Regions from separate parts of the Arthrobacter sp. NPDC080082 genome, predicted to be linked through region 1. Evidence: riboswitches for the same ligand, from Rfam matches in the RefSeq annotation. Region 1 holds a riboswitch; each other region holds the start of a gene.
What was found. Region 1 has a riboswitch for cyclic di-AMP ahead of AB0O44_RS11870 (glycoside hydrolase family 16 protein). Riboswitches for the same ligand answer to the same signal wherever they lie in the genome.
Positions count from the first base shown of each region.

Region 2: it holds a riboswitch for cyclic di-AMP, as region 1 does, so the genes downstream of both, AB0O44_RS14910 (peptidoglycan DD-metalloendopeptidase family protein) here and AB0O44_RS11870 (glycoside hydrolase family 16 protein) in region 1, are expected to answer to the same signal.
Region 3: it holds a riboswitch for cyclic di-AMP, as region 1 does, so the genes downstream of both, AB0O44_RS08735 (hypothetical protein) here and AB0O44_RS11870 (glycoside hydrolase family 16 protein) in region 1, are expected to answer to the same signal.

Region 1 is NZ_JBFBKQ010000005.1:169,198-174,379, forward strand. Features, by position in the region: gene AB0O44_RS11855 (polysaccharide deacetylase family protein) at 94-1,002, shown strand; gene AB0O44_RS11860 (PadR family transcriptional regulator) at 1,107-1,646, shown strand; gene AB0O44_RS11865 (AarF/UbiB family protein) at 1,652-3,361, shown strand; cyclic di-AMP (ydaO/yuaA leader) riboswitch at 3,536-3,686, shown strand; gene AB0O44_RS11870 (glycoside hydrolase family 16 protein) at 3,693-4,748, shown strand; gene AB0O44_RS11875 (class II glutamine amidotransferase) at 4,801-5,182, shown strand, end outside.
Region 2 is NZ_JBFBKQ010000007.1:135,919-141,100, forward strand. Features, by position in the region: gene AB0O44_RS14890 (DUF6457 domain-containing protein) at 1-13, opposite strand, end outside; gene AB0O44_RS14895 (NTP transferase domain-containing protein) at 24-671, opposite strand; gene AB0O44_RS14900 (HNH endonuclease) at 708-1,208, opposite strand; gene AB0O44_RS14905 (NlpC/P60 family protein) at 1,464-2,225, opposite strand; cyclic di-AMP (ydaO/yuaA leader) riboswitch at 2,492-2,685, opposite strand; gene AB0O44_RS14910 (peptidoglycan DD-metalloendopeptidase family protein) at 2,798-3,616, opposite strand; cyclic di-AMP (ydaO/yuaA leader) riboswitch at 3,619-3,861, opposite strand; gene AB0O44_RS14915 (metal-dependent transcriptional regulator) at 3,981-4,676, opposite strand; gene serC (phosphoserine transaminase) at 4,930-5,182, shown strand, end outside.
Region 3 is NZ_JBFBKQ010000003.1:388,413-393,594, reverse strand. Features, by position in the region: gene AB0O44_RS08745 (glycosyltransferase family 39 protein) at 1-89, shown strand, start outside; gene AB0O44_RS08740 (glycosyltransferase family 39 protein) at 294-2,300, shown strand; cyclic di-AMP (ydaO/yuaA leader) riboswitch at 2,511-2,698, shown strand; gene AB0O44_RS08735 (hypothetical protein) at 2,697-3,443, shown strand; gene upp (uracil phosphoribosyltransferase) at 3,563-4,198, opposite strand; gene AB0O44_RS08725 (phosphatase PAP2 family protein) at 4,211-5,047, opposite strand; gene AB0O44_RS08720 (nucleoside deaminase) at 5,143-5,182, shown strand, end outside.

The DNA of each region.
Region 1 (5,182 bases):
ACGCCCCGGCGTCCACTACGATGGGCGAGGTTTGAGACGGCAGGATTCCGCAGACTACCCAGTAGCCGGGCCGCGAAGAGAAAGGACATGCACGTGGCGTGGACCCCTGACCGGAGGTCATTCCTGGCGGCCGCTGCCGCCCTTTCCCTCGGGGCCCTGGCGGCGCTGCCTCAGGACAGCCGCCCGAAGGATCTCCGCGAGCCCGACGCAACCCCGGCCGACGGGCCGCTGGTGGAGACGGCCGGCGCCGACGCGCAGCCTGCCCCGGTCCCGGCCACGGCCCAGCCCCAGGGTGCCCCGTCCCGCGACCAGGTCATTGGGGCCTTCTCCCATCGCACCCCCGGCTACTGGGGGCTCGCCGCCCCGGGCGTGCTCTCGCGCCTGCCCGCGCCCGCCGGCGTCGCCCTGACCTTTGACTTCTGCGGCGGTACCGGCGGCAACGCCGCGGACACCGGCGTCCTCATCGAACTCCGCCGCCACGGGGTTCCGGCAACGCTGTTCCTCAACCACCGCTGGATCGCCGCCAACGCCGCCCTGGCCGCTGAACTCGCCGCGGATCCCCTCTTCGAGCTCGCCAACCATGGCACCTCACACCGGCCACTGTCCGTGTCCGGCAAGAGCGCCTACAACATTCCGGGCACCCGCAACCCGGGCGAGGTCTACGACGAGATCATGACCAACGACGCCCGCATCGCGGAGCTCACCGGAAAGCGCCCGCTCTTCTTCCGGCCGGGGACCGCCTATCTGGACGATGTCTCCGCCCAGATCGTGCACGCCCTCGGGGTCACACCCGTCGGCTTCTCCGTCAACGGCGACGCCGGTGCGACGCTCCCCGCCCCGGCCGTGGCCAAGGAAATCTCCGGCGCACACGCCGGGGACATCGTCATTTCCCACGGCAACCACCCCGCCGGCGGGACCGCGGCCGGCCTGGCCCGCGCCCTCGATGCGATGAAGCAGCGCGGCGAGGCCTTCGTCCACCTCCCCCGGCCCGCAGCCGCCTGAGGCTCCCACACCCGCAGCCCTATCGCCCACAGCGCAACCCTGTTGTTTCCGCATATCGGGACGTATCGTTAAGTATCGTTAGCGAACCCCTGGAGGAGAGCATCATGCGTAACTCATACCCGATGGGCGGTTTCGGCGCCCCCAGCTTTGATGGCATGTGGCAGGCCGTCGAGGACCTGCGTTCACGCTTCGAAAAGCGCACCGGCAGCCGCGCCGGCCGCGGCGAGGTCCGCTCGGCCGTACTGGCGCTCCTGGCGGAGCGGCCCATGCACGGCTACCAGATCATCCGCGAGATCGAGGAGCGCAGCAGCGGCAGCTGGAAGCCGAGCGCCGGCTCCGTCTACCCGACCCTGCAGCTGCTGGCCGACGAGGGCCTGATCCGCGCCGAGGAGTCCAACGGGCGGAAGATCTATTCCCTGACGGACGCCGGCCGCGAAGAGGTCTCCGGCGGCACCTCCGCTCCCTGGGAGTCCGCCGACGCGGACCAGGCCCCCGGTTTCGGGGCACTGCCGAAGGCCGGCATCGAGCTGGCCCAGGCCGCATCCCAGGTGGGCCGCACCGGCACGCCGGAGCAGGTCAAGCAGGCCGTGGCCGTGCTGGACGAGGCGCGCCGCCGGCTGTACTCGATCCTGGCCCAGGACTGACGCGGGTGGCGGAGGCTGGCCGGGCCCGGGCGGACCCGGCGGCCGGGACAGGGAGCACCCGCGCCCGCTACCGGAGGATCCTGCGCTTCGCGGCCTGGCACCTCGCCGTGACCTGGTGGCACGAGCTGCTGCTCCCCCGCCTGGGCCTGCGACGGATCACCGAGCGCAGCCGGACCCGACGGATGATCCGCTTCGCCCGGCGCTTCCGCGCCCTGGCCGTGGAGCTGGGCGGCCTGATGATCAAAGTGGGCCAGTTCCTCTCCTCGCGCCTGGACGTCCTCCCGCCGGAGATCACCAGGGAACTCGAGGACCTCCAGGACGAGGTTCCCCCGGTCGCGTTCCCGGCCATCCGGGACCTGGCCGAGGCAGAACTGGGCACACCGCTGGAGAACATCTTCGCCGTCATCGAGGAGACGCCCATCGCCGCGGCGTCCCTCGGGCAGGCGCACCGCGCGACGCTGCTGCCCGCGGCGGCGGAGGATGCCGGCATGAGCGGCGTCGTGGTGAAGGTTCAGCGCCCCGGGATCGAGGCGATCGTCGACGTCGACCTGGCCGCCCTGCGCCGGGTGGGCGGCTGGCTGAGCCACTTCCGGCTGGTCTCGGACCGGGCGGACATGCCCTCCCTGGTGGAGGAGTTCGCCCAGACCAGCCTCGAGGAGGTCGACTACCTGCAGGAGGCGGCCAACTCCGAGCGGTTCGACGCCGACTTCGCCGGCGACGAGCGGGTGGCGGTCCCCCGCGTCGCCTGGGAACGGACCACCCGCCGGGTCCTGACCCTGGAAGACGTCACCGCCATCAAGATCACGGACACGGACGGCCTCCGCGCCACGGGGATAGACCCCGTGGAGGTGGCTCCGCTCTTCGCATCGGTGATGTTCGACCAGCTCTTCACCACCGGGTTCTTCCATGCCGACCCGCACCCGGGGAACATCTTCGTCACCCCGGCCCCCGGCGCCGGAGGGCTGCCCTGGCGGCTGACGTTCATCGATTTCGGCATGATGGGCGAGGTGCCCCCGGGCACCCGGAGCGGGCTGCGGAAGCTGCTCATCGCGGCGGCCGCGCGCGACGGCGGAGGCCTGGTCTCTGCGATCGGCGAGATCGGGGTGCTGCTGCCCACGGCGGATACCGCCGAACTGGAGCGGGCCATGTCCCGGCTGTTCACCCGCTTCGGCGGCATGGGCTTCGCCGAACTGCGCGAGGTGGACCCGCGGGAGTTCCTGGCCTTCGCCAACGAGTTCGGCGAACTGGTCCGCTCGCTGCCGTTTCAGGTCCCGGAGAATTTCCTGCTCATCATCCGGGCGATGTCGCTCACCTCCGGGGTGTGCAGTTCCCTCGACCCGCGCTTCAACCTCTGGGACTCGGTGGAGCCGTACGCGGCACGGCTGCTGCGCGAGGAGCGCGGAAACCTCCTGCAGGACGCCGGCCGCCAGGTCTTCGACGCCGCGGCGGTGGCCTTCCGCCTGCCGCAGCGCCTCGACCGGCTGGCGGCGCGCGCCGAGGAGGGTTCCCTGACCGTGGGCAACCCCCGGCTGGAGCGCCAGGTGGCCCGGCTGGACCGCACCGTGCGCCGCGCGGTGTCCGCCCTCCTCTTCGCCGCCCTGCTGATTGCCGGCGCCATCCTCCGGCACGACGACCCGGTGCTCGGAACGGCACTCCTGGCCGTCTCCGTGCTCCCGCTGCTGCATTCCGCCTGGCCGGGACGCCGCGGACCCTGACCGCCGCTTTGTTCCCTAAGCCCGCCGCTGACGCGGCCCGGCTGCATCTCAAGCCGCCACGCGGAGGCCGGTGACTGCCGTTACTTAATTGTGATTAACCGGCTCGATGCCGTACGGTCGACGGGTGGACCGTCAACGTTGGTCCCAATTCCGTGCGTCGCTGAGCTCTGCCGCGCCCGGGATCCGCTAGATATAAGGCAGAGGCGGGGGACCCAAGTGTCCCGGGTATGGCGTTGGCCTGCCCTCGGGGTGAAGCCGTGGTGTCCCACGGCCGGATGACCTCATCCGAACCCGACAGCTAACTCCGCAGGCGTTGAGAGGTAAACCTTCCATGTCTGCACCCCAGGATCAGACGTGCGCCCCCGCGCGCCGTCGTGACCAGTCCGCTCCCTCCCCCCTTCGACGCACCGCCCTTCGGCTGAAGTCCCCCCGCGTCCTGTCCCTCGCCGCCGCGGCGGCCGTCGCCGTCGTCGGCCTCGGTTCACTCGGCCAGGCCACCCTGAACAGCCTGACCCAGGCGCAGGCGTCGGAGGTCTCCCAGGCCGCCCCCGCCTCCGCCCCGGCCTCGCCGTCGGCAACACCGGCCGCACCGGCCAGCACGGCGGCCGCCGCCCCGGCAACCACCGCGGCCCCCGCACCGGTGCAGGCCGCTCCCCCGGCAGCCGCCCCCGCGCCCGCCGCGGTGCAGGCCGCCCCGGCACCCGCCCTCGCCGTAGCCTCCACCGGCGGCCCCGCTCCCCTGGGTGTCCCCGGCAACTGGTCCCTGGCCTTCAACGACGACTTCAACGGCGCCGGCCTGGATACCAACAAGTGGGCCGCCTGCTGGTTCGCGCCCGGCTGCGGAACTATGAACAAGGTCAGCACCAGCCCCGCCAACGTCTCGGTCAGCAACGGCAACCTGGTCCTGAACCTGGCGTCGGCCACTTCCGGTGCGCTGGTCTCCTCCAACCCCCGCGGCGGCGCCGGCACCGGCTACCAGTTCACCACCGGCTACGTCGAGGCCCGGATCAAGTTCCCCGGCAACGCCAACGGCCTCTACAACTGGCCGGCATTCTGGTCCACCGGCCAGTCCTGGCCCGCCACCGGCGAGAACGACATCGCCGAGGTCCTCAAGGCCAAGATGACGGTCAACTACCACTCCACCAGCGGCGCCCAGAACCAGGGCGGCGTGGGGGGCAACTGGGCCAACGAGTACCACACCTTCGGCCTGCACCGGATGGCCAGCTCCTCGGACGTCTACTTCGACGGCGTCAAGGTCAAGTCCTACCCGACCAACGACGGCAACGCCCCGCAGTACCTGGTCCTGAACGTCGGTGCCTCCTCGACCAACCCGGCCTACGGCCCGGCGTCGCAGGTCCTGGTGGATTACGTCCGCGCCTGGCAGTAGCCCGGACGTACACTGGCTCCCATAACGCCGCGTAAACCACGGAGGAGCCACCATGTGCCGACTGTTCGGGCTCCACGCCGGCGCCCGAACGGTCCGCGCCACGTTTTGGCTGCTCGACGCGCCGGACAGCCTGTCCGTCCAGAGCCGGCGCGAGCCGGACGGGGCGGGCATCGGCACCTTCGACGAGTTCGGACAGCCGCACGTGGCGAAACAGCCGCTCGCGGCGTGGGAGGACCACGCCTTCGCCCGGGAGGCCAGGACGCTGCGGAGCACCACGTTCCTCGCGCATGTCCGCTACGCCAGCACCGGCGCCCACACCGTGGCCAACACCCACCCGTTCGAGCAGGACGGGCGGCTGTTCGCGCACAACGGCGCCTTCGGTGACCTGGACCGGCTGGACGCACGGCTCGCGGAGTTCGGTGTCGCCGACCTGG
Region 2 (5,182 bases), on a different contig from region 1:
CCTGGCTCTTCACGGTGGGCCTTTCATGTCGTGTGCGGGCGGCCGCTTCCGTTCCCGGCCACGCCGGGACGCGCGACCCCAAGGGCCTGGGCGTCCGCCCAGGTGTCGACGTCGTCGGTGGACCCGGGCGGCACGGGAACCGTCCGCAGGTCCAGACTAGCAAGCAGGCCGAACAACGATCCGCCCACCAGCGTGCCGTGCCGTGCCGCGTCCGCCACCGATCGTTGTAGCGCGGCCGTGTCATAAAGACCGGCCAACGGCTGGATCCGGCCGTCCGCGGAAACGGCGACGCTGCCTTCCGAGCCGGGCTGCGCCCGGGAGCGGTCGGCGAAGAGGGCGTGGACGGCGTCGGCAACCAGCGGCATGTCGCAGGCCAGGACCAGCGTCAGCGGCGCGGGGTTTCGGCCCGCCGCCCCGCCGCCGGCAAGGGCCTCGAGCCCGGCGGCCAGGGCTGCCGCGGGTCCGGCGAAGGGCGGGTCTTCACGGCACAGGAGGATGCCGCCCGGGAGGCTGCCGGCTTCCGGGCCCACGACGGCGACGCTGCGTGCCCCGGCCGCCGCGAGCAGCGACCGCTCCAGCAGGGTGTCCCCGCGAAAGCGGAGGGCGGCCTTGGGGGTTCCGCCCAGCCGGGAGGACCTGCCCCCGGCGAGGATGACGGCGTCGAATTCCACCCGCCCAGCCTAGCCGCCTGCGGGCGGCCGACGGTGCTAGTGCGCGGATTCCGGCAGCAGGAACGGGTCCCATGCGGGGGTAGGCTTCTCCAGCTCCTTGATCTGCCAGATGGTGCCCTTCGGCGGACCGGGAGTGAAACCGAGCTTCCAGCCCATCTCGGCCGGGGTGTGGTCGCCCTTGACGTTGTTGCAGCGCAGGCAGGCGGCCACCAGGTTCTCCCAAGAGTCGGCGCCGCCCCGGGACTTGGGCTGGACGTGGTCGATGGTGTGGGCCGGTTTGGCGCAGTACGCGCACCGGTGGCCGTCCCGGCGGAGCACTCCGCGGCGGCTGACCGCGGTCACCGTGTTGTAGCGGGGGCGGATGTAGCGGTTGAGCAGGATGACGCTCGGCCGGCCGAGGATGTCCTGCGGCCCCACCACGGGGTCGTCCCCCTCGGCCACGACACTGGCCTTGCCCGTCAGCACGAGCACCAGTGCCCGGCGGAAGGTCACTACCGCCAGCGGTTCATATCCAGCATTCAGAACGAGTGTGCGCATCCGCATCCCTCTTCACGGCCGCACCCGCCAGTGGCACGAGGGCCGGCTGCCCTCTGCATGGTCAGGCTAAGGATCGACACCACAAGAGTAAACACGGGTGGCCCGGATTACCGAATTTCGGGCCCCAGGGCATCCGTGGCGGATCCCGGGCCGGTCTGGCACCGGAGGGTTCCGGCACCAATCCAGGCGGTTAACAGAGAAGGACCCCCGCCGGTGGCAGGGGTCCTTTTCGAAGCTTCGCGGGAAGCGGCGGTCTTAGCCGCCGACGCGGATGAAGACCGGGCCGGAACCGACGTTGACGCTGTAGAGGGCGGTGGTGCCGCCGTTCCAGCCGCCGTGGACGGCCATGCCGTTGCCGACGTAGACGGCGATGTGGGCCATGCCCATGCCGCCGTTCTGGTAGTACGCGAGGTCACCCGGCTGCGCTTCGGCGGCGCTGACGGTGCGGCCCAGGGACAGGTAACCTGCCGGCCAGCCGTGGTAGTGGATGCCGACGGCGGCCAGGGCGTTGGTGGCCAGCATGGTGCAGTCCTGGGACACGCCGATCTGAGCGTAAGCGGCGGCGGCGATCGAGGCGCCCATGCCGCTGGTGGCGGCCGGAGCCTTGGTGGCGACGGACGCGTTGACCGCGGTGCCGGCGGCCGGGGTGGCTGCGGCGGTGGTGTCTGCTTCCTGCACCTTGACGACGGGCTTCGGGGCCTCGACGACTGGGGCGGCCGCGGTAGTCACAGCAGGCTTCTCGTAGGAGATGGCGATGCTGGAGGCCGCCGAGATGGTGGCCGGAGCGGTGGACTGAACCTCGGTGGCGGAAGCAGAGGTGGATTCGCGCTGAACGTTGGTCTCAGCGGCGTTGGCCGCGATACCGCTGGTCAGGACCAGGCCGGAGGCAGCAGCGATAACCGCGGCCTGGCGACCCATGCCACCGGCGTTGTCGCCGACGGCCTTGGCAATGACAGCCAGCGAGTTGGTCTTGGTGACCTCCGCGCGGTGGCGTGCAATGGTTGCACGAGTAGTCATTTAGTTCTCTCTTTCGTGATCCTTTGTGTCCGCGCTCTTGAACAGGCGGGACTAAGGACGCTCCGGCATCTTGGGGGTACGCCGGATCGCCCCGAAACGGGTTTCTTTAGCGAAGGGTGTACTGCGAAGACGCGCCAAAAGCAGGAACTGCATTGCGTGAACCATCCCGGGCGCCGGCAAGGGCAACGCGGTGCATGGTAATCAGCGGGCTCGACTGAGCCTCGCCGGCGCGAAAACGCGCAGCATTGTGGCGTGAAGACACGAAAGTAGCCTCTCCCAATGCCTACGAGGTGAGCTGTCGGATTCGGATGGGAGTCACCCGGCCGCTCCGCTTCCTGGGAAGCTTTGCGACTTAACCCCTAGGCCTTCTTGCGAAGACCAAAATTGGTTCCCCCGCCCCTGCCAGACGATGTCATGCGAACGGACCTTGAGCGGTGGCAGAGTTAGGCAATCCACTCAAGAGCGCCAACTTCGGTGAAGTTGGCGTGCTTCATACGGTACAACAGTTCGGACTCAATGTCACATTCAGATCACGGCGTGTCACGGAAGTGTGAGCATTGCGAAGGGCTCTTCTAGAGCCAGCCCAGCGGATCAACGACGTCCCCATTGACCATCACCTCGAAGTGGAGGTGGCAGCCGGTGGAGGCACCGGTTGTTCCGCTCATCGCTATCACATCGCCACGGGAGACCTTCTGGCCGACGTGGACGCTGGATGACGACAAGTGGTTATACGTGGTCTCCAGGCCATTGCCATGGTCGACCACAATCCGGTTGCCGCCCCCGTAGGGGTGCCAGCCGGAGAAGGTTACGGTGCCGCTTGCTGCGGCATGGACGGCCGTCCCGCACTGGGCGGCGTAGTCCTGGCCGCGGTGGAATTCGCCCACCGCGCCGGTAATGGGGCTGATCCGGTAACCGAAGGGCGAAGCCGTGATCATGGTGTCCAGCGGGGCGCCGAGCGTCCCCGCGGATGCGGCGCGGGTGATGGAGCCGACGGATTGCGCGCTGAGCAGCTGCTTGAGCTTGCCGTCCGGGTCGCCCTTGGTGGTGACGGCGGTGCGGTTGAAGTCGATCTGGGCCGCGGCGGCCTTGACCTCGGGCTGGGCCGCCGCGGAGACAGATCCCGAGGTGGGGGCGTCGACGGCCAGAGCGGGGCCGGTAACGGGGACGGCCACGGTGAGCGCGATGCCAGCGGCGGCCAGGGTCATGCCGGCCTTCTGGCCCATGCCGGTGACGGCGGCGAAGTCTGCGACCTGGCGGAGCGGGCTGCGCCGGCTGCGGCGCTCGTCCCGGTGCGCGTCGCGGGGGCGCGGGGCGGTGACGTCGACGGCGGGGCGCGGCTCCGGAGCCGGGCCGGCGGCGCGGCGGCGCCCGCGGACGGTCTGCGTGCTCAAGTGGTTCCTCTCTGAAAAGCCTGCGAAGTTAGCTGTCGGATTCGGGTCAGAGAGTGCATAGACCCGGTCCGCCGATGCAAGCATCCAGGCAGAGAGGCACCCGGAAATGGTGTCCTCAGAGAGTTCGCTTGCCGCTAGCGGACTTCACCCCAAGGCCGGAATTACCGGCCGGTAGTGGTTCCCCCGCCTCTGCCAGAAGGTGATTCGCACCCTGATCCGCTGGCAGAGCTCGGCTTCGGATCAGGTAACGCTTTAGTCTCGGTACTAGTCGATAACTATAGGGGATTAAGACCCGTAGTAATAATTTCGTTATCTCCTAGACGGGCTAGTAAACAGCACACTTACGGTATGCTTCCGCGTCGCCCTACCCGCGGGTAACGAAAACGTGGGCGGCGACCTCGGGCGGCAGCTCGAGCGCGCCCTCAATGTCGGGGACGCGGACGGAGATGTACTCCCCCACCCGCTCCAGCGAGACGGTGGCCCCGGGCCGGATACCGCCCTCGTCCAGCTGCACCAGCAGCTCGGGTTCCACCTGGATGGGTTCGGCAAGCCGGCTCACGGTGATTCTGGAGTCCGCGGCATATCCCGCCATGGCGTCCAGGAGGTTGACGACGCCGTCGGCCTGTTCCGCCGTCGGCAGACCGCCCAGTTCGGCGAGGCCCGGGATGGGGTTGCCGTACGGGGAGACGGTGGGGTGGTCCAGCATCTCGAAGATGCGGCGCTCAACCCGTTCGCTCATCACGTGCTCCCAGCGGCAGGCTTCCTCATGGACATAGGCCCAGTCCAGGCCGATCACGTCGGCCAGCAGCCGTTCGGCGAGGCGGTGCTTGCGCATCACCTCGGTGGCGCGCCGCCGACCCACCTCGGTCAGTTCCAGGTGGCGGTCGCCGGAGACCACGACCAGCCCGTCGCGTTCCATCCGGCCGACGGTCTGGGAGACGGTGGGTCCGGAGTGGCGGAGTCGTTCGGCAATGCGGGCCCGGAGCGCGACGATGTTCTCTTCCTCAAGCTCCAAAATGGTCCGAAGATACATCTCCGTAGTGTCGATCAGATCCGTCATCCAGCTCAGCTCCTTGAGCGCCGTCCTTGCGTCATTCCACCGTACAGCGTGCGGGGTGCGGCCACCCGGGATCCGCCATACGCTCCGGACAGCCTAGCCTATTGTGAATTACTCCGGATAATTTGAGGGCCGGCTTCCTGACCGGACTATGACAGCCCGTTTTCCGGCACCGGGGCCGCCGTCGGGCAGAATGGAAGCGGTCCTTACCGGCCGACCAGCCACCTCTCGCACCCAGCCGACCATTGGAGCCATTGTGAGCGACACCAGCATCACCATTCCCGCGAACCTTCTTCCCAAGGACGGCCGGTTTGGCGCCGGGCCCTCGAAGGTCCGCCCGGAACAGATGGAGGCCCTGGCGTCGGCCTCGACCACCCTGCTCGGCACCTCCCACCGCCAGGCCCCGGTCAAGAACCTGGTGGGCTCGGTCCGCTCCGGCCTCAGCGACTTCTTCCGCGCCCCCGAGGGCTACGAGGTGGTCCTGGGGGTGGGCGGCTCGACGGCGTTCT
Region 3 (5,182 bases), on a different contig from region 1:
GCGGAAACTCCGAGGTCGCGGCCTGGGTTGCCGCCAACTACCAGGCACAGACCGTCGGCTCCACCACCGTCTACAAGCTGGCGGGCTAGGCCATGACCGCTTGCACCGACCTCACAAGCACCGGCTCCGCCGTCACTTCCCCCGCCGGGCCCGGGCCCGGAGCAAGCCCGGCGACTGAGGCTGCCGGCTCCGGGCTGCGCCACCCGCGGTGGCGCGGTCGCCGCCGCCGGAACCTCCGGCCGCAGGCGTCCACTCGGCAGCACCCCTTGCCGCCCCTATCCCGGCGCCAGGTCATGGCACAGCGGGCGGAACTGGCCGCCCTGCTTGCCGGAACCGCGGTGCTCTACCTCTGGAACCTCGGCGCCTCCGGCTGGGCGAACGCCTTCTACTCCGCGGCGGCGCAGGCCGGCTCGCAGGACTGGACGGCCTGGTTCTTTGGCTCCTCGGACGCGGCAAACGCCATCACGGTGGACAAGCCGCCGGCGTCGCTCTGGGTGATGGGCCTGTCCGTGCGGCTTTTCGGGCTGAGCTCCTGGAGCGTCCTGGCGCCCGAGGCTCTGATGGGTGTCGCGACGGTGTGGCTGGTCTACCTGGCCGTCCGCCGGGCCGCCGCACCCGCGACGGCGGACGCCCGGCTGGCCCACCGCGCCGGACTGATCGCCGGGGCCGTGATGGCCCTGACCCCCGTGGCCGTGCTGATGTTCCGCTTCAACAACCCGGATGCCCTGCTGGTCCTGCTGATGACGGCCGCAGCCTACGCGGTGCTGCGCGCCATCCAGGACGCCCGGCTGCGCTGGCTGCTCCTGGCCGGGGTGCTGCTGGGCTTCGGGTTCCTGACCAAGCAGCTGCAGGTGCTGCTGGTGGTCCCGGGCTTCACCGCGGCCTACCTGCTCGCCGCACGCGCCGGCCTGGGCCGGCGGCTGCTGCACCTGCTCGCCACGGGAGCGGCGATGGTGGTGGCGGCCGGCTGGTGGCTGGCCGCCGTCGAGCTCACCCCGGCGGCTGACCGGCCCTACATCGGCGGCTCGCAGGGCAACTCCATCCTGGAACTGACCCTGGGCTACAACGGCCTGGGCCGGCTCAGCGGGGACGAGACGGGGAGCGTCGGCGGCGGCAACGGCTGGGGCACCCCCGGCCTGCTCCGGCTTTTCAACAGCGAGTTCGGCGGGCAGATCGCCTGGCTGCTGCCGTCGGTGCTGCTGCTGGCGGCTGGGCTGCTGTGGCTGGGCCGGCGGGCGCCACGGACCGACGCCGTCCGCGCCTCCGTGGTGGTCTGGGGCGGCTGGGTGCTAGTCACCGGGCTGACGTTCAGCCTGATGGCCGGCATCATCCACCCGTATTACATGGTGGCGCTGGCCCCGGGGGTCGCCGGGTTGGCCGGTCTGGGGTCGGTGCTGCTGTGGCAGCGGCGGGATCAACCCGGTGCCGCCGGGACGCTCGCCGCCGCGGTGGCCGCGGCCGGTTTCATGGCTTTCGAGCTGCTGGGCCGCACGCCCGCGTTCGTTCCGTGGCTGCGCTGGCTGGTGCTGGCCGTGGCGCTGGCAGCGGCCGTCGGGGTGATGGTTCCGGCCGTCCGGGCCCGGGTCGCCGGCGCGTCCGCCGCCGGGACCACTGGCCCGCTGTCCCCTGGCGGCCCGACAGCGGCGCTCTTGGGACGTACGACGGCGGGACTCGCCGTCGTCGCGGCCCTCGCCGGTCCCCTGGCGTACTCGCTGTCCACCGCCGCCACCGCGCACTCCGGCTCGATCGTCAGCGCGGGGCCTGCGGTGGGTGGCCGGGCGGGCCTGCCGGCCATGTTCGGCGGCACGGGCGGAGCCATGGGCAACGCGCAGGGCAATCCCTTCGGCCCGACCAACGGCACCGGGGCCAACAGCAACGGGGCAAACGGCAACGGGGCAAACGGCACCGTCCGCGGCCAGGGCGGGGGCATGGGCGGCGGAATGGGCGGGCTCCTCGGCGCGACCACCCCGTCGTCTGCCTTGGTGGATGCCCTCGAAACGGACGCCGGCCGTTACACCTGGGCGGCCGCCGTCGTCGGGTCCAACAACGCCGCCGGTTACCAGCTCGCCACGCAGCTGCCCGTGATGGCCGTGGGCGGGTTCAACGGCACCGACCCCGCACCCACTCTCGAGCAGTTCCAGCAGTACGTCGCCGAAGGCCGGATCCACTACTTCATCGCCGGCCGCACCATGCAGGGCGAAAGCGGATCCGACGACGCCGCCAGGATCGCCGACTGGGTGACGGCCACCTACCCCGCCCAGAGCGTCGGCGGCACCACGGTGTACCTGCTGGCGAAGTAGCCGCCCCGGACGGTCCGCCGTTTCGACGGTTCCCTGCCGCGTAGACGTCTCCAAGCGTCGGGCATGCAGGGAACCGTCGAAACGGCCCGAAACACAGGACCCGCCCACTGCAAATCGGCAACCAGCCACACCGCGGCGTTACCTAAATGTGACATGAGGGAGAAAGTCCGGTACCGTTTTTATGGTGCGGCCATCGATCTGGCCGCATATCCGGGTCTGACGCCAAACTCTGCCGCTTCCCGGATTCCATGGATTGAGGCAGAGACGGGGAACCCAGAGTTCCCGGGCACCTGCATCCATGCACCCCTTGGGGTTAAGCCGACTCGTTGATCATCCGAGCGGCCGGATTTCTCTTCCGAACCCGACAGCTAACTCCGTAGGCGTTGAGAGGCGAACATGACTGAACACAAGGCACCCGTGCGCCTAAAAGGCGCTAAACGCACCTCCTCGGCCGACGTCGCGCGCCACCGCGCCGACCCGGCCCAGGGCTCGGCCACCCGAGGCCGCGCCAGCTTTGGCTCCAAGGGCAAGCTCACCGCCGTCGCGCTGACCGCGGCCGCCGTGCTGCTGGGCGCCGGCGCCGCAGGCCAGGCCACCGGCACCACCGCCCCGGTCGCGACCGCCACCCAGGCCCCGGCCCTGCAGCTCTCCGACCTGGAACGGCTCGGCAGCTACACCCCGGCCACGGCACCGGCCAGCGTCGAAGCCCAGGCCTCCAAGGTCACCCCCGAGACCCCGGCTCCGTCCACCCCCGCTCCGTCCACGCCGGCCCCCGCACCGGCTGCTCCGGCTCCCGCCGCGGCACCCGCCCCGGCCCCGCAGCCAGTGGCCGTCGACGATCCCGCCGGCGCACAGGCCTACGCCGCCTCGCAGCTGCCGGCCCACGGCTGGGCCCCGAGCGAGATGCAGTGCCTGATGAAGCTCTGGACCCGCGAATCGGACTGGAAGACCACGGCCACCAACCCGTCCAGCGGTGCCTACGGCGTGGTCCAGTCCCTCCCGGCCGAGAAGATGGCCAGCGCCGGCGCGGACTACATGACCAACTACCGCACCCAGATCAACTGGGGCCTGCAGTACGTGCAGGAACGGTACGGCTCCCCCTGCGGCGCCCTGAACTTCCACTACGCGAACAACTGGTACTAAGCCGCCAAGGCTGACGCCACCCCGCGCAGATACAGCAAAGGCACCGGATCTCGTCAGATCCGGTGCCTTTGCTGTATCCCCGGGCGGCCCGTTCAGCGGCCCGAGGGAAAGCGGACGCGCTACCCGGCGATGCCGTAGAGCCGGTCGCCAGCGTCGCCCAGGCCGGGGACGATGTAGGACTTCTCGTTCAGCTTCTCGTCGATGGAGGCCAACACGATCGTGACGTTGGCGTCGGAGAGCTCTTCCTCCAGCTTGGCCAGGCCCTCGGGGGCGGCCAGCAGGCAGATGCAGGTGACGTCGGAGGCGCCGCGCTTGAAGAGGAACTTGATCGCCTCGCGCAGGGTGCCGCCGGTGGCCAGCATGGGGTCCAGGACGAAGATCTGACGGTCGGTCAGGTCCTCGGGGAGCCGCTCGGCGTAGGTGATGATGTCCAGGGTTTCCTCGTCGCGGGCCATGCCCAGGAAGCCGACCTCCGCGGTGGGGACCAGCTTGGTCATGCCCTCGAGCATGCCGAGGCCGGCGCGGAGGATCGGGACCACCAGCGGGGTGGGCTTGGTGAAGGCCGTGCCGATGGTGGTGCTGACCGGGGTCTCGATGGTGACCGGTTCGGTGCGGACGTCGCGGGTTGCCTCGTACGCCAGCAGCGTGACCAGCTCTTCGGTGAGCTGGCGGAAGACGGGTGACGGGGTGTTCTTGTCCCGCAGAACGGTGAGCTTATGGGCCACCAGCGGGTGGTCGACAACGAGAGTGCGCATGGGTCAAAACTATCATCCGGACGCTTCGGACCGCCCCCGCCCGCCGGGTGTCCCGGCCTCGTCCGCCGCCCCGCGACGATGCGCCGTTTCGGCGTCGTGGTGCCCGTCCGGCGCCTTCTCGCGCAGGCGCTGGCCGTTGTCGAAGGTGGGCGCCGGGCCGGTCCGTTCCCGGTGCCTGATCACGTGGAACAGCCGATGCGCCAGGATCACGATGCCCACCCAGCCCAGGCCGAGCGCCCAGCCGAAGATCACGTCGGTCATCCAGTGATGGCCTAGGAACACCCGGCTCATGCCCATCGCGATGATGAAGAGCGCCCCGGCCGTGATCAATCCCACCCGGGCGATGGTGCGCTGGACCTGCAGGCAGGTGAGGTACACCACGAGTGAGATCACCACGGTGGTGTTCAGGGTGTGGCCGCTGGGGAACGACGGCGAGTTTTCGTAGGGCGGGACGGCATCGGCGTGGTCGGGGCGGGTGCGTCCGATGAGCTTCTTGCCCAGGGAGGTAGCGGTGACGGAGACGGCGGCCGCCCCGCCGATGAGGATGAGCGGGCGCCAGGTCCGGGTCCGCCAGATCAACAGCGCGGTGAGGATGCTGGCCAGGATCGGCATGCCGATGCCGCCGCCGATGTTGGTGAACCCGGTGACGAACGCATCCAGGCCGGGGCTGCGGAGCCGTTCCATGGCGGCGAGCATGGGCTTGTCCAGGTTGGCCAGGCCGGCGTCGTCCACCACGTTGTCGTAGACCTCGGCGCTGGTCAGGGCCAGCGCCACCACCGCGATGCCGCCCAGCAGCATGGTGATCCAGAGCGCGGCGTAGGGCACCACCCATTTGCCCCAGCGCCGCATCAACCAGCTCTCAGTCCTGGTGCTCACTGCGTTCTCCCGACGTCCGGTGCACCCACGGTGCACAGCTTGCTTAGGATCGAAACTACCATTGAGCCATGACATCGCCCGAGCCCCGCCATGCCGAGTGGATGGGCC